3 regions of the Paenarthrobacter sp. NCHU4564 genome follow, and region 1 is predicted to be linked to each of the others. Evidence: predicted binding sites of a transcription regulator. Region 1 holds the regulator's gene; each other region holds the start of a gene.
The links. Region 1 encodes HrcA, which represses chaperone genes, less so after heat shock. Its sites were predicted from a motif close to TTNGCACTCGNNNNNNNCGAGTGCNAA; they were not measured.

Region 1 (5,508 bases):
CCCCGGACCAGGCTTGCCGCCATAACCTCGCGTACTGGCGCGGCGACGACTGGTGGGGAATCGGCCCCGGCGCCCACTCACATGTGGGCGGCGTCCGTTGGTGGAACGTCAAGCACCCTGTGGCCTACGCCTCGCGGCTGGCCGCTGGGAGCTCACCGGCCGCCGGGCGCGAAACGCTCGACGCCGGAACCCGGGAAGTGGAGCGCATCATGCTGGAGGCGAGGCTCGCCTCGGGTCTGCTCGTTGATGCCCTGGGTGGCTCCGGCCGGCACGCCATGGCCGGGCTGATCGCCGATGGTTTGGTGGACCCGGCGGCTGCCTTCCGGGGCAGTCTGCAGCTCACCCTCAAGGGGCGGCTGCTTGCCGATGCTGTTGTCCGCAGGATCTTGCCGGAGTGAGCTACTTGATCCAGCGGAGGTTGAACCGGTAGCGGTGCGGCTGCCCGTGGTTGACGCGGATACCGGCTGAGACGGAGAAGCAGGTCAGGGCCACCCAGATGGCTGTGGCAATGACCGCGAAGATGTTGCCCACCACCGGCAGGAGCACCAGGATGTTCGCCACTGCGGCGGCAATGGTGGGAGGAAGCGTGAAATTCAGTGCTTCCTTGGATTCCTGGGCCGTGAAGGGCCCGCGGTCCTTGAAGATCAGGTAGATCAGCAGGGAGGGAATGCAGCCCAGGATGCCGCCGAAGTGCGCCAAGGTGGCCCACTGGCGGTCTTCGCCTGCGGTCAGGGGGAGTGCGTTCGCAGGTGCGCCATGGTACTGGGGCTGACCAGCGGCCCGGCCCGGCTCATCAGGTGCGTTGTCTGCCACGGTGTGTTCCCTTTGCTTCGAGGTGCTGCGGTCTTGCTGTCCCAGAATACTGTGTCCCGGCCGGGTTCCGGGACCACGGTGCCGTGACCCGCGCCGGGAATTTCCGCTAAGGGACCGTGAGGAAGTCGATGACTTCTTCCACCCTCCCCAACAGCGAGGCCTCGAGATCGGCGTAGGTACGTACCGCCCCCAGGAGCCGCTGCCAGCCCAGGCCGATGTCCTCGGCGGTGGTGTGCGGCCACCCAAAAGCCTTCAGGATTCCCGTTTTCCAGTCCATGCCCCTGGGAACTGAGGGCCACTGCTCGATGCCGAGGACTTTGGGTCTGATCGCCTGCCATACGTCCACATAAGGGTGCCCGACAATCAGTACGTTTCCCGTGGCACCGGGAAACGTCATCGCCTCCGCAGCGATCCGGGATTCCTTGGAGCCGGCCACAAGGTGGTCCACCAGGATGCCAAGCCGACGCCCGGGACCAGGCTTGAAGGCGGCAATCGCGGCCTTAAGGTCATCCACGCCGTGCAGTGGTTCCACCACGATCCCCTCGGCCCGCAAGTCGTCACCCCAGACTTTTTCCACGAGTTCGGCATCGTGCTTGCCCTCAACCCAGATGCGGCTCGCCTTGGCTACCTGGGCCCGCTGGCCCTCCACCCGCACCGAGCCGGATGCTGTACGGCCACCTGCCGGCGAGGCGGGCGCTTTCGCCGCGGGCGGCATGAGCCGGATGGCTTGGCCTTCCAGAAGGAAGCCATAACCGAGCTGAAAGGATTTGGTCTTGCCCCGGCGGTCCTCCAGCGACACGATATGCATTCCGCCGGATTTCTCCACGCGCGTGACTTCTCCCACCCAGCCGGACTGCACGTCCTCCAGGACCATGCCCCGCTGGACGGCGACCTCAGGGAGCCCGGTTTTGGCCGGGGCGGAGAGATCGGTGGGACCCCACGTGTCAAAGGCCAAGGGCCTGCCTCTCGTAGCTGGGCGGGATTAGCAGGACGGCAAGGGTGCGCGGCCCGCGCCCGACATCCCGGCGGGCGGTTTCCATGCTAACAACGCCGGGGCGCATACTAGACTATTAGCACTTGGGCATGTTGAGTGCTAAAAACGGTGTGAGCCGTCTGTCCCGCGATCAGTGGTCGGCGGGACCGGGGAAAGTCGTCAGGAGGTGTTGCAATGAGTGAGCTACGCAAGCTTGAAGTGCTCCGTGCCATCGTTGAGGACTACGTACACTCCCGGGAGCCCGTGGGGTCAAAGGCGTTGGTGGAGAGGCACCATCTTGGCGTGTCCAGTGCCACCATCAGGAACGACATGGCGGTCCTGGAAGAGGAAGGCCTCATCGCAGCGCCGCACACGAGTGCGGGGCGCATTCCCACGGACAAGGGCTATCGCCTGTTCGTGGACCGGATCTCACAGGTCAAGCCTCTGTCTGCTGCGGAACGGCGCGCCATCCATTCCCTGCTTGAAGGACCGGATGATCTTGATGACATCCTGGAGCGGACCGTACGGCTGCTGTCCCAGCTGACCAACCAGGTGGCCGTGGTGCAGTATCCCCACTCCAAGCAAGCCCTGGTACGCCACGTGGAATTCGTCCTCCTGGGCCCAACCCAGGTACTGGCAGTCCTCATCGCCGACACCGGCAGCGTGGGCCAGAAAGTCATCGAGACCGGATCTGAGGTCTCCAACGACGCCCTGATGGCTCTGCGCTCCAAGTTCCTTGGCAGCATTGCCGGCACGCAGTTGTCCCTCCTGCCCCAGGTTCTTCCCTCGGTGGTCGCGCTGTGCCGTCCCGAGCTCCGGGGCCTGGCGCAGAGACTTGCCCACGGACTCGAAACTTTGAGCGATACCAGCAGGGAGGAGCGGATTCTGCTGGCCGGAACTGCCAACCTGGCCCGCTCCAACGTCGACTTTCCCCTGAGCATCGGCCCGGTTCTTGAAGCCCTTGAGGAACAAGTGGTCATGCTCCGGTTGTTGTCGGATATGGGCGACGACCCACGGGGTGTAACGGTCAGCATCGGGCGCGAGAACCCCTACGACGGGCTGGCGGAAGCATCGGTGGTGGCTACCGGGTACGGCTCGGGAGCCAAAGTCGGAATCCTTGGTCCCACCAGGATGGACTATCCCACCACCATGGCCGCGGTACGCGCCGTGGCCAGATACCTGTCACGAATTCTCGGTGGCTGAAGCAGCCCCGGGGTAAAGAACTGCAGTACAACAAGGAAGAGATACCGACTTTGAGCAGCCACTATGACGTTTTGGGAGTCTCCCCGGAAGCGACCGGAGAAGAGATCAAAAAGGCGTACCGAAAGTTGGCACGAAAGCTTCACCCGGACGTCAACCCGGGCGAGGACGTCGCGGAACAGTTCAAAGCAGTGACCCATGCTTACGAAGTCCTGTCCGACCCCCAGAAGCGGCGGGTCTACGATGCAACCGGCAACGAGAACGGTACCGACAACGGGTTCGGTGGCGGCTACTCCGGCCAGGGTTTCGCGTTCCAGGACATCTTCGATACTTTCTTCGGCGGTGGCGCAGGCGGCCACGCAGGCCCGGCTTCCCGTGTACGCCGCGGACAGGACGCCCTCATCAGCGTCAGGATCGACCTCAAGGATGCCGTCTTCGGTGTCAATAAGAAGCTTGAAGTAGATACCGCCGTCGTATGCCCCACCTGTGACGGCAGTTGCTGCCGCCCGGGCACGCATCCGGAGCGGTGCGACATCTGTGGCGGAAGCGGCCAGGTACAGCGCGCGGTCCGGTCCATCCTCGGCCAGGTGATGACCACGGCACCCTGTGGTTCCTGTGAGGGCTTCGGCACCATCATCAAGGATCCGTGCAACGAGTGCAGCGGCCAGGGACGTATCCGCAGCCGCCGTTCGCTCACCATCAAGGTCCCCGCGGGTGTAGCCACAGGAACCCGTATCCAGCTCTCCGGCCAGGGCGAGGCCGGTCCTGCAGGTGGTCCGGCCGGCGACCTGTACGTGGAGATCCGGGTCAACAACGATCCCACGTACGTCAGGGAAGGCGACGACCTCCACGCAACGTTGAGCGTGCCGATGACTGCAGCCGCGCTCGGCACCGAATTGAACCTTGAAACCTTTGACGGCCCGCAGGAAATCGACGTCAAGTCCGGAACCCAATCCGGTGAAATCATCACCCTGCGTGGTCTCGGTGTGACACACCTGCGTGGGTATGGCCGCGGCGACCTAAAAGTGCACCTCCATGTTGAGACGCCCAGCAAGCTGGATGCGGCGCAGGAAGACCTGCTAAGGCAGCTCGCCAAGTTGCGCGGGGAACAGTTCACGGAGGGCAAGCTGGTGGCCAGCGGCGGCATGTTCGCCAAGCTCCGGGACAAGCTCGGTAACCTGTAGCGGTGAGCAATCCCGTTTTCTTCGCCTCGCCGGGTGCGCTGGATGGCGTCGGGCCGGGCTCGGTGTTCGTCCTGGACGGACAGGAAGCCCGGCACGCTGTCACGGTAAAGCGGATCGTGGCCGGTGAATCCGTGGACATCACCGACGGCGCCGGGACCCGCCTCACCGGGACGGTGGTTGAAGCCGGGCAGGGGTCGTTGTCCGTTAAGGCCGGTGAGGTTTCCTTCGAGCAGCGCCCTGCGGTCCGTCTGGTGCTTGTCCAGGCCTTGGCCAAGGGCGACCGCGACGAGCTGGCCATTGAGACGGCTACCGAGCTTGGAATTGATGCGGTGGTGCCGTGGCAGGCCGAACGTTCCATTGTCCGGTGGAAGGGCGACCGGGCAGCCAAGGCCCATGCCAAGTGGCAGTCCGTGGTGGCAGCTGCGGCCAAGCAGGCCCGCAGGTCCTGGATACCCGAGGTTCGTCCTGTGGCGGACTCGGCCGGCCTGTCCAAGGCGGTCGCGGCAGCAGACATGGCCATCATCCTGCATGAGGACGCCAGGAACTCCCTGCGGTCTGTCCTGGAAGCGGCAAGCCTGGTGGCTGACGGGACAGAAGCACCCCTTGAAGTGCTTTTGATCGTGGGACCGGAAGGCGGCATCTCACCGCGGGAAGTTACCCGGCTCAGTGACGCGGGGGCCGTTACGGCGCTCTTGGGTCACCACGTGTTGCGGTCGTCGACGGCGGGTCCTGCCGCCGTCGTTCTTGCCAGCGATGTCCTGGGACGCTGGTAGGCGCTGCCGACAGCTCCGCCCGGGTACCGCCCGGCAGGGTTATTGGACGCGGAACAGCCGGGTATCGGTGGTGCTTTCATCGGTTTGGCCGGATGCGTCCACCTGCGAAACACGAACCTCGTACTTCCCGGGCTTCAGCGTGGCGCTGAAGGAGAAGACGCCGAGTTGCCCGGCCTCGCCGGAAGCTTTCGTCTGGCCGGTCAGCAGGTTGGCCCGGTCCCCGTTGCCATTGTCCTGCAGAATCTGCCAGGCCACGGGCAGTGAGCTGTTGGTGGTGCGTCCATTGAACTTGACGGCTCCGGGCGGAAGGGCGTTGTCTTCCTGGGGATCGATAATCCACAGGGGGGCCACCAAGGAGGCATCCCGGGACATGGGCTGGCCGAGGCGGACCTGGCCGAAGGCCATGAAATCCGTATGTCCGTCCACCAGGATGACTACCTGGATCTGCTGCCCGGAATTGATCAGTCCCGACGACGAAGCAGCCGCGGTAGCCGTATAGACGAGCTGCTGGATTGCCCGCTGCGCCATGCCGGCGTCGAGGTTGGAGTTGAAGGCATCACGGGAA
Region 2 (5,508 bases), on a different contig from region 1:
CCATTGGCCGGGAAGGCGCTGAGGTCCCCACTCCAGTGGCCATCGAATCCGACGGCACCGAACGGTATCGGCGGATGAGTGTCCGTGAACGCAGCAGGTTGCGTCCCCAGCTCCTGGAGCGCATGGGCTGGCGCTACATATCCCTCTGGACCATTGAGGTCTTCACCGATCCGTCGTCCTGCGCGGACCGTATCGGCTCGTACCTTGGCCTTGAGAACCATGTGGCGCACCCGGGAGCGTCCAGCCACACTGGCTTCTTGGACATGGACGTTGAACAATTGGGCGCGGACGGCAGTTCGGCTTATGGCCGCAGTGCCGCTCCCACCCGCGGTCAGCAGGCTGCGGAGGACGTGTCGACGCCCCGGCCCGGCATCGGGGAAGACAGGAAAGAACCAAGCATGACCAATCAGGAAACCGGCGGCGAAGACGTAGCCCGGGCGGAACATGCCCAGGGAAACGGTCCTGCAGGGGATCCGACGCAGGGGGACAGTGAACCGGCGGAGCAGGCGGCGGATGCAGCAGCCGAGGTGGAAACCGGATCCGGAGCAGCTGAAGAGGCTATACCCGAAAAGTCGGCACGGGCATCCTCCGGGGGCATCCTTCCAAACAAGGCTTCCGAAGACGATCCCCGGCGCTGGAACGACGACGAAGGCTACGATCACGACCAGTGGCTGAAGGAGCAGAAGCCCCCTCATTGGGGCTGACCCTTCCCGGGAACGCCGCCCTTCATGAGGGGTTCACCAGCACAAAGAAAAGCTTGCCTTGCGTAGACGCGCCGGCAAGCTTTTCTGCTTGCGCCGGGTCCGCGGCGACAACAACCAAACCCTCGGTTTCGCTGGTCCCAAGCCACTGCCCGGACGTGCCTCCTTGGGCGGAAGTCCAGAGCACCGGGACGGACGCTGCCAGTATGCGGTTGTCCCTGGATTCGTCATACGATCCCGCAGCGGTGAGGACAACGTTGACCAGCTGGCCGGGGGAGAGCAGTTGGATGGATGAAGGATCCGCCATGCGGAGCGGTACGGCGGCCGTCCCCGGGGGCGCTCCTGTCAGGAGGCCGGGGCCCAGAAGGTTTGCTTCGGTGGGCAGTTGGCCCTTGGACAAGGGTGATGCCAGCTGGCGTCCGGCCACGGATGCGGGGTCCTGGAGCATTCCGTCCAGGGCGAGGTCGGGCGGGACGCCGACAGAAGTGAAGTCTGCTTCCGTGAGGCTGGATCCTGCCGGGAGGTCGCGGGCCGCTGCCAGAATGCTGACGCGCTGTTCCGATGCCGGGGTGAGCTGCTGGACGGCGATCCCGGTGGCCAGGCAGAGCAGCAGTGCAACAGTGAGGCGGCGGTTCCTTGCAACCAGGGATCCAAGTCTGAGCCGGCGGGCCGGGTTGCGACTGGTGTACCGGGAAGGCCGGGGGGAAGTAACGGAGGCTCCGCCGACGTACGGTGTTGGACGACGGACTATCAGGGATCCGGATGTTTTTGGTGGCATACAGCCACGTTAAACACCGGAACCGGCCGCTAAACAGCGGCCGGTTGCCTTATGTGGATAATGCGGTCAGCTTGCCGCTGCGGCGGGTGCCGGGGTGGCGGCAGGCGCCGGAGCAGCGGCCGGTGCTGCAGCTGATGGAGCGGCAGAGACCGTACTTCCCTTGGAGTCGCGTGAGTCGGTGCGGTAGAAGCCTGAACCCTTGAAGACAACGCCTACGCTGTTGAACTTCTTGCGCAGCGAGCCCTGGCATTCCGGGCACTCCGTCAGGGAGCTGTCAGAAAAGGACTGGACGATGTCGAACGCGTGGTCGCAGTCTTTGCAGGCGTACGCATATGTGGGCACTGAATTCCTCCTTCAGAACAAAGTACAGGTCCTGATGGATGCTCTGCGGAAAAACCCGCATTAGCAGTCACAGGGCCTGAGTGCCAATTCTAGCATCTGAAGGGGCGCAACCCGCCATGGAATGTGCAGGACCTCACACACCGCCGCCCAAGGCGCCCAAGGTGTGTATGCCGGACGGTGTCAGTGCTTCCGGGACCGGCTGGTCGAATTCTTCGGCGGGGATTGCACCGGAAGGCAACAGGTCGTCGTCGTACACCACCGCAATGGTGGGCGGACGCCCGCCCGAAGCGTCGAATCCCTGCAGGAGGCGGTCGTAGTAGCCGCCACCTTGTCCAATGCGGTTTCCGTCCCTGTCCACCGCGGTGGCCGGCATGAAGATGCCGGCCACGCCCGCTGCCACGCTGCTGTCCAGGCGCTCGCCTTCGGGTTCGTCGATTGGTGCGAAGTCGGACCGCACGAAGGCGGTGTCCGGAGTCCAGTAGACCCAGCTCAGCCGCCGTCCCGCCTCGCAGACGGGCAGCAGCACCCGGTGGCCGGCGTCGTACAGGGAAGCAATGAGCGGCAGCGTTGGTGGCTCGTGGGCCACCCCGACATAGATGGCAAAAGAAGCCTCCGTGCCGTTGGACCGCTTCTCCGCCCACGCCATGCCATGCCCGGCTATCGAAGCGCCGGCGGCGGCCATCTGTTCCGGTGTGAGCGTGCGCCGGTGAAGCCGGCGGCTTCGGCGGATGTCTTCCTTCGTTGCCATCTCAATCCCGTCCGGGCCCCGGTCAACGCAGCAACATCGGCGCTGATGGGGTCCCTGCATTTTGTTCGACCCGCTCGGCGGGGGGTTTACCCGTTGGTGTGCTCCTTCCGTTACATTAGTCCGGTGACTCTCGATAACAATGCTGTCCGTAAGGCCGTCATCCCTGCAGCGGGTCTTGGTACCAGGTTCCTGCCCGCCACAAAGGCGATGCCCAAGGAAATGCTGCCCGTGGTTGACAAGCCCGCCATCCAGTACGTCGTCGAGGAAGCGGTCAAGGTTGGCCTGCACGACGTCCTGATGATCACCGGTCGCAGCAAGCGCGCGCTGGAGGACCACTTCGACCGCGTGCCCGCGCTGGAAGCCACCCTCGCGGAGAAGGGGGATACGTCCAAGCTGGAGGCCATCCAGAAGGCAACCAACCTCGGCGACATCCACTACGTCCGCCAGGGCGACCCCAACGGCCTTGGCCACGCGGTGCTGCGTGCCAAGCAGCATGTGGGACGTGAACCGTTTGCGGTCCTGCTGGGTGACGACCTGATCGACCCCAAGGACGATCTGCTCAGCGACATGATCGCCGTCCAGCAGAAGACCGGCGGATCGGTAGTGGCCCTCATCGAGGTGGAACCGTCCAAGATCAGCGCCTACGGTTGCGCCGATGTCGAGGAAAACGGCGAGGACGGCTACGTCCGCATCAAGCAGCTGGTGGAGAAGCCTTCCCCGGAAGAAGCCCCGTCCAACCTTGCCGTGATTGGCCGCTACGTCCTTCACCCGGCCGTGTTCGACGTCCTGGAAAAGACGGCGCCGGGCCGAGGGGGAGAGATCCAGCTGACGGACGCCCTTGAAGTCCTGGCAGCCGGTGAAGGCGAAGGCTACGGCGTGTACGGTGTCGTGTTCCGTGGGCGCCGCTTCGACACCGGAGACAAGCTCAGCTACCTCAAGGCCTGCATCGAGCTGGCGAGCGAACGTGAAGATCTCGGCCCTGAGCTCCGCGAGTGGCTGCCGACTTTCACGGCCGACCTGCCTAAGTAATTCAGGATGTACGGCTCTGCGATCTGGCCGGTAACGCTGGAAAGCGGAGACCTTGTACTTCGGCCGATCCGTTACCGCGACAAGCGGGAATGGACTGAAGTCCGTTCGCGGAACAGCGAATGGCTGGCTCCCTGGGAGGCGTCCAACCCTGCACCGGGTGGGCGCCTGCCCAGTTACCGGCAAATGGTGGCGTCCCTGAACGCCCAGGCCAGGCAGTCGACCGCGTTGCCCTTCCTCATTACTGAATGGACACCCGGGTTTCCTCAGCCACGCATCGTTGGGCAGCTCACGGTGTCCTCCATTTTGTGGGGTTCGGCCATGATGGCCACCCTCGGGTACTGGGTGGACAAGGAGCGGGCAGGGTTGGGTATTGCCCCCACCGCCGTGGCGCTGGCCACGGACCATTGCTTCCGGGCCCTTGGACTGCACCGCATGGAGATCAACATCCGACCGGAGAACGGTCCCAGCCTGCGGGTTGTCGAAAAGCTTGGCTTCCGGGACGAGGGTTATCGGGAGCGCTACCTTCACATCAACGGTGAGTGGGCGGACCACCGCTCTTTCGCCCTCACGGCGGAGGAAGTTCCGCATGGCCTCCTGGAGGGCTGGCTGAGGGGACGAACGGGCAGGTCATAGGCCCATTGGGGTCATAACTCCAATCATTTGGGGACTCGCCCACGACACACCGCAGGCAATGCCGCTGCACCTGATGATTTGCTTCTACGGTTTTGAATGTGGACTTCCCTCTCAGCAGCTCAGTGATCCTTGTGGTCACTGTCGCGCTCTGGATGGTGTGGGTGGCTCCCTATGTTCTTCGGAGCAAGCGCCAGCAAGTCCAAACGGCCACCGGGCCGGCAGACCACTTCGACGACGAACCAGACGAAACGCAGGCAGGGGTGCTCCTCACGGTGGCGCCGCGGCAGGAGAAACCGATGGAGACCATGCACAGCAAAGCACCGGCGTCCACCTTCGAATCCCGCATGCCTGGACCCTCCGTGGTCACGCCCGCTCCTACCCCCTTCACCATCCGCTACGCCAGGCTGACCTTGGCCTTGTCCGGGCTGGCCTTGCTGCTGACCGCGGTGGTGTCCGCCATCCTGCTCGTATTCCGGGTCGGCTCCTTCTGGCTTCCGCTGGTGTCCTTCATTGGAGCAGCCGTGGCCGTGGTCACTCTGCGGCGGCTTGCGCTGCGCGACCTGCGCGAGCGGCGGGCACGCCGCGAGGCGCGGTTGGCGCCCATCCCTACGCCGGCCCGCTACCTGCCGAAGCAGCAGCCGGTCGAGGCGAAAGAAACCAGCGTCTTTGATGCCGAAGCAAGCAGCCGTGAAGCCGCCCGTCTTTCTGCGGTGGAGCTCAGGCAGGCGGCTTTAGCTGTGGCCCTCGCTGCCGGTGATACTTCTGCCGAATCTCCACAGGATGCCAAGGGCAGCAGCTGGGAGCCTGTGGAGGTTCCCAAGCCGACCTACGTAGCTGCGCCCAAGGCCAACCGCCCTGCTCCCGAACCCCTCGACCTCCCTGAAGCTCCCAAGCCGGTCGGCAAACCGGTGCTCAAGCAGGGCATCGAGCAAGTCGAAGCCGCAGCCGCCGCACAGGCACGCGTGGCAGGGGCCAAGGGCCAAAGCGCCCTCAGCAATCTCGACGACGTCCTACAGCGCCGCCGCGCCTAGCATGGCAAACCTCTGTGTCGCCGGGGGAACCGGCCAGGTAGGCCGTGACGTCGTCCGCCTGGCGCTCGACGCCGGTCACACCGTTAGCGTCCTCAGCCGCCACGCGCCGCAGGCCGGTTCCGAAAAGCATCACGACGGCGCCACCTACTTTGCGGGCGACGTCACCACAGGCGCCGGTCTGGAAGCCGCAGTGGCGGGTGCCGACGTCGTGATCGACTGCCTGGAGGGTCAGTTCGGCAAGGCCCG
Region 3 (5,508 bases), on a different contig from region 1:
CGCCTACAACACGGACTACATCGCCATCGCCCGGCTCCTGGCGGACCACAAGGTCCCCTCAACGCACTCAGTGCTCCTCCGTGGAGCCGGCGGCATGGCCAAGGCCGTCGCCGCGGCGCTCCGGGATGCCGGTTTCACCACGGTGACCATCGTGGCCCGCAATGAAGCCAAAGGCAGGGCGCTCGCGGATCTCTACGGTTTCGGCTGGCAGGACGATGTCAACGGTTCCACGGCGGACCTCATCATCAATGTGACACCCCTGGGAATGGCCGGCGCCGACGAGACCGCCCAGTCCTTCAACGACCCGACCATCGCCGCGGCCCAGGTGGTGTTCGACGTCGTGGCCCTGCCCGCTGAGACTCCGCTGATTTCGGCTGCGCGGTCGGCAGGCAAGCCGGTCATCACTGGCGCGGAAGTGATCGCCATCCAGGCAGAGGAACAGTTCGTCCTGTACACAGGCGTCCGTCCCACGCCGGAACAGGTACGCGAGGCATCGGAGTTTTCCCGGCGCTAGCCTGCCTGCTGTGCGTGCGTTGCCGGTTCCACCACGATTGCCACTCTGTCCTCGCCGATCCGGGTGAGGACCAGGGTGGCTGTTTTGCCGCCCTTGGACTTTGCGGCGGGTTTGCCGGGCAGCAACTGCTTCCTCAGTTCCTCCGGGGTGACTGCTGTTCCCCGCTTCTTGATGTCCAGCACGGTGATGCCATTCGCTTTTACCCAGGCCTTCAGCGCCTTGACGTTGTACGGCATGGTCTCGATGACTTTGTAGGCGCGGGCGAACGGTGAGTCGTGCAGTTCCGGGGCGAAGATGTAGGCGATGTGTTCATCCGCCAGGTGCCCGCCCAGCCGTTCGGCGACGTCGGCCACCAGTCCTGCGCGGATCACCGCACCGTCCGGTTCGTACAGGTAGCCTTCAACAGGCCCGACGGCGGCTGCCGGACCGCCGTCGAAATCCTCGCCGCTGGTGATCTCCGCGGCGCCCTGCGGCCCGATCACGAGGGCGGCCCGGCGTACCCCGGGGCGGGCGACGGCGTTGAACCACAGGGTCACCTCCGTGACGTCACCGCTTACCGAAACCCACTGGGCCTCGCAGCCCTCAGGGACCGAATCATGCGGAATGCCCGGGCCCATCTTGACTCCCACGGATCGTCCGGTGGAGGCAAGGTGTTCCACGAACGACAGTGGGGGAGAGAAGGCCTCAGGGTCCCAGATCCTGGTGGTGCCGGACGTGGAGGTGGTGCGCCGGGCGGGATCCAGCCAGACACCGTCCACTCCATCCAGCTCAACGGAGGCAGCGTCGGCGTGCACCACCACTGCGTGGGGGAACGGCATGAGGTTGATGGTGGCACAGGCGGCCGTGGTTTCATCCATCTCCACGGCGGTAACTGCGATATCCATCGACGCCAGGGCCAGGGAATCGGCTCCGAGCCCGCAGCCCAGGTCGGCAACATGGGTGACACCGGCCTTGGCGAAGCGCTCGGCGTGGCGCGCGGCGACATTGAGGCGCGTAGCCTGTTCCAGGCCTGCCTGGGTGAAGAGCATCCGGTGGGCGAACTCGCCGAACTTCGCCTCGGCCTTGGTGCGCAGGCGGGACTGGGTCAGGACGGCCGCCACGAGTTCGGGGGAGTGCCCGGCCTTGCGCAGATCCGCGTTCAGGGCCAGGGCGTCGGCTTCCCGGTACGGTCCGAGCGACGCCAGGAGCTCCCATCCTTCGGTAGTCAGCAAAGGTGCAAGGTGTTCCTGGGGAGCGTTGGGCATGGCATCCAGCCTAACGTTTTCGCGTCCCGGACCGGGACGATGGTGATCAGCCCGATAGGGTTGATTTCATGGAAGACACCGCAGCTCCGCAGCCCTCCGACACCAACAACACCGGCGGAAACCAATCCGTCCGGCCCGGAGCCGATGGACATTCCGCCGGCCGGTCCCTTTCCACTTATGCCCGTCCTGCCCTGATCGCCGGCGTGGTGATCGCCGTGATCTGCATCGGCCTGCTCATCGTCATTTTTGCCTTGGATTCCTTTAATGCCGCCGCCTACTCGGTGACGGGCAAGAGCGTCAACGATGCCACCGACGAGGCCCGTGACATCCGGGAGTTGTATACGGGTGCCCGCACGGGCGGGACCATCGGCCTGGTGGTTTCCGGCGTCGTGGCTGTTTCGTCGGGGATTGCGCTGTACCTCAACCGCGGGGCTGCGGCGGTGGACGGCGATGACGAGGATTACGATCTGGACGATCTCCGGGACCAGTAGCGGGTTCACCCATGACGAAATGCTGGCACTCGCCTTGACCGAGTGCTAACGGCTTACATAGAGTCTGTGTTAGCACTCTCCCCGTGAGGCTGCTAACCACGCCAGGTAAGCTGCCGGCACCGCGACGACGGTTGCACGCCTCGGCACCCTTGTACTTAGTCCATGAATCAGCTCATGAAAAGGAGAGATCCGAGTGTCGGTCTCGATTAAGCCTCTTGAGGATCGTATTGTTGTTCGCCCGCTCGAAGCAGAGCAGACCACGGCTTCCGGCCTGGTCATTCCGGACTCCGCACAGGAGAAGCCGCAGGAAGGCGAAGTTGTTGCAATCGGCCCCGGCCGCTTCGATGACAACGGCAACCGCGTTCCGGTTGACGTAGCTGTTGGCGACGTCGTCATCTACTCCAAGTACGGCGGAACCGAAGTCAAGACCGGTGGCAGCGAGTACCTCGTTCTGTCCGCCCGCGACGTCCTCGCGATCGTCGTTAAGTAACTTCCTGGATTCCCGCACCGCAGCCACTTTGGAAACACTCCGAGCCGCCGCGGTGCGGGTTTTCCGTCTTGAAAGGACACAACCATGGCAAAGCAGCTTGCATTCAACGATGCTGCCCGCCGGTCTCTTGAGGCCGGTATCGACAAGCTCGCCAACACTGTCAAGGTGACGCTGGGCCCGCGCGGCCGCAACGTCGTACTGGACAAGAAGTGGGGCGCGCCCACGATCACCAACGACGGCGTGACCATCGCCCGTGAGGTGGAGCTTGACGACCCGTACGAGAACCTTGGCGCACAGCTGGCCAAGGAAGTAGCCACCAAGACCAACGATGTCGCCGGTGACGGCACCACCACGGCCACCGTCCTGGCCCAGGCCCTGGTCAAGGAAGGCCTCCGCAACGTCGCAGCCGGCGCAGCTCCGGGCGAGATCAAGCGCGGCATCGAGGTTTCCGTGGAAGCCATCGCCGCCCGGCTCCTGGAGAACGCCCGCGAGGTCGAAGGCACCCAGGTCGCCAACGTTGCCGCCATCTCCGCGCAGAGCGATGAGGTTGGAGAGCTTCTTGCAGAAGCTTTCGGCAAGGTGGGCAAGGATGGCGTCATCACCATCGAAGAGTCCTCCACCACCCAGACCGAACTGGTCCTCACCGAGGGCATGCAGTTCGACAAGGGCTACCTGTCGCCGTACTTCGTCACGGACGCAGAGCGTCAGGAAGCCGTCCTCGAAGACGCGCTGATCCTGATCAACCAGGGCAAGATCTCCTCCCTGCAGGAATTCCTGCCGCTGCTGGAGAAGGCCCTCCAGGCTTCCAAGCCGCTCTTCATTATCGCCGAGGACATTGAAGGCGAAGCCCTGTCCACGCTGATCGTCAACCGTATCCGCGGAACGCTCAACGTTGTGGCCGTCAAGGCACCGGGCTTCGGTGACCGCCGCAAGGCCATGCTCCAGGACATCGCCACCCTCACCGGTGCGCAGGTTGTCTCCCCGGACCTGGGCCTCAGCCTGGACACCGTTGGCCTTGAGGTGCTGGGTACTGCCCGCCGCATCACGGTTACCAAGGACAACACCACCATCGTTGACGGCGCCGGCACGGAGCAGGACGTGGCCGACCGCGTTGCACAGCTCCGCGCAGAGCTCGCCCGCACCGACTCCGACTGGGACCGCGAGAAGCTGCAGGAACGCCTGGCCAAGCTGGCCGGCGGCATCGGCGTGATCAAGGTTGGCGCAGCCACCGAGGTTGAGCTCAAGGAAAAGAAGCACCGCATCGAGGACGCTGTGTCCTCCACGCGTGCTGCCCTCGAAGAAGGCATCGTCTCCGGTGGCGGCTCCGCCCTCGTCCACGCCCTGAAGGCACTGGATGAGTCCCCGGAGGTCAAGGCACTGGAAGGTGACGCAGCTGCCGCTGTCGGCATCGTGCGCCGCGCTCTGGTCCAGCCCCTTCGCTGGATCGCCCAGAACGCCGGCTTCGACGGTTTCGTGGTTGTTTCCCGCGTGTCCGACCTTGAGGCCAACCACGGCTTCAACGCCAAGTCCGGCGAGTACGAGGACCTGATCGCCGCAGGCGTGATCGACCCCGTCAAGGTCACCCGCTCCGCACTCCGCAACGCCGCTTCCATTGCAGCCCTGGTCCTCACCACCGAGACCCTGGTTGCCGAGAAGCCGGCCGAGGAAGAAGACGCACACGCAGGTCACCAGCACTAAGCTGACTGCATCAAAGAGCCCCGGTCACGTGCGCGTGGCCGGGGCTTCTTGCTGCCTTCACCCGGGTGCGCTGCCGCTATTGTGAGCGTCCGACGGCGGCGGTACCCTGTCGCTTATACGGCGGCTTGGGCGGGCCAATCCCGGCTGCTTGAGGCCGCGGGGTAAGTCATGTCAGTACCGGCCACAGCCTTGGACCAGGGCCGCTCAGCGTATTCGGAACACCGCTGGAGCGAGGCCTTGGAGTGCCTTGCCCGGGCGGACGCAGAGGGCGGCCTTCCTGCCGAGGACCTCGAAACGTTGGCATCGGTGGCCATGCTGCTGGGCAAGGACTCCCAGGGGGAGGAATACCTGACCCGGGCCCATGATGACTTTCTGGCCATGGGGGATGTACCGGGGGCCGCGAGATGCGCCGCCTGGATGGTCCTCTACCTGATGGACATCGGCGAAAGTTCCCACGGTTCAGCGTGGATGTCCAGGGCCACGCAACTGGTCGAGTCAATGAACGGTGCCGGCCCGGCGGAGGGTTACCTCCTGATTCCGTCGGCGCTCGGGGCGCTCTACCACGGGAGCCCGGCGAAGAGCGAGGAACTCTTTACCCGCGCCTTGGGTATTGGACGGCGTTTCCAGGACCGGGACCTCATGGCCTTGGGGCAGCTTGGCCTGGGCACGGCCCGGTTGACCCTGGGTTTTCCCGACGAGGGGCTGCAGCTCCTGGATGGGGTGATGTTGTCTGTCACCGCGGGCGGGATATCCCCGATTCCCACCGGGATCATTTACTGTGCAGTGATCGGCAGTTGCCGGCTTGCCTACGATGTGCGCCGGGCCCGGGAATGGACCACGTCGCTGGAGCGCTGGTGCGGGGACCGCCCGGATATGGTGATGTTCAGTGGCCAATGCCAGAACCACCGGGCTGAGCTGTTTATCCTCCACGGTGCATGGGACGACGCCCTTGATGCCGCCCGCATCGCGCAGGACCGCTCGCGCCGGGGAGATCCTGAAGCCCTCTACGGGGCGTGGTACCAGCAAGGCGAGGTGCTTCGGCTCAGGGGAGATTGGGAAGCAGCCGAAGCA

Region 2: ACSVIE_RS03785 (FmdB family zinc ribbon protein) is a predicted target of HrcA. The motif match lies at 1,882-1,908, and genes of this name have one in related genera.
Region 3: groES (co-chaperone GroES) is a predicted target of HrcA. The motif match lies at 2,272-2,298, and genes of this name have one in related genera.

What each region holds. Positions count from the first base shown of each region.
Region 1 covers NZ_JBQLIS010000007.1:180,186-185,693, forward strand. Annotated here, with positions in the region: gene hemW (radical SAM family heme chaperone HemW) at 1-398, shown strand, start outside; gene ACSVIE_RS09950 (DUF4870 domain-containing protein) at 400-813, opposite strand; gene ACSVIE_RS09955 (DUF3097 domain-containing protein) at 920-1,768, opposite strand; gene hrcA (heat-inducible transcriptional repressor HrcA) at 1,982-2,989, shown strand; gene dnaJ (molecular chaperone DnaJ) at 3,040-4,170, shown strand; gene ACSVIE_RS09970 (16S rRNA (uracil(1498)-N(3))-methyltransferase) at 4,173-4,943, shown strand; gene ACSVIE_RS09975 (GerMN domain-containing protein) at 4,983-5,508, opposite strand, start outside.
Region 2 covers NZ_JBQLIS010000002.1:281,031-286,538, forward strand. Annotated here, with positions in the region: gene ACSVIE_RS03775 (DUF4011 domain-containing protein) at 1-704, shown strand, start outside; gene cpaB (Flp pilus assembly protein CpaB) at 727-1,479, opposite strand; gene ACSVIE_RS03785 (FmdB family zinc ribbon protein) at 1,546-1,821, opposite strand; gene ACSVIE_RS03790 (5-formyltetrahydrofolate cyclo-ligase) at 1,955-2,569, opposite strand; gene galU (UTP--glucose-1-phosphate uridylyltransferase GalU) at 2,693-3,598, shown strand; gene ACSVIE_RS03800 (GNAT family N-acetyltransferase) at 3,605-4,231, shown strand; gene ACSVIE_RS03805 (hypothetical protein) at 4,363-5,262, shown strand; gene ACSVIE_RS03810 (SDR family oxidoreductase) at 5,264-5,508, shown strand, end outside.
Region 3 covers NZ_JBQLIS010000002.1:254,527-260,034, forward strand. Annotated here, with positions in the region: gene ACSVIE_RS03685 (shikimate 5-dehydrogenase) at 1-514, shown strand, start outside; gene ACSVIE_RS03690 (THUMP-like domain-containing protein) at 511-1,758, opposite strand; gene ACSVIE_RS03695 (hypothetical protein) at 1,827-2,249, shown strand; gene groES (co-chaperone GroES) at 2,443-2,739, shown strand; gene groL (chaperonin GroEL) at 2,824-4,437, shown strand; gene ACSVIE_RS03710 (LuxR C-terminal-related transcriptional regulator) at 4,606-5,508, shown strand, end outside.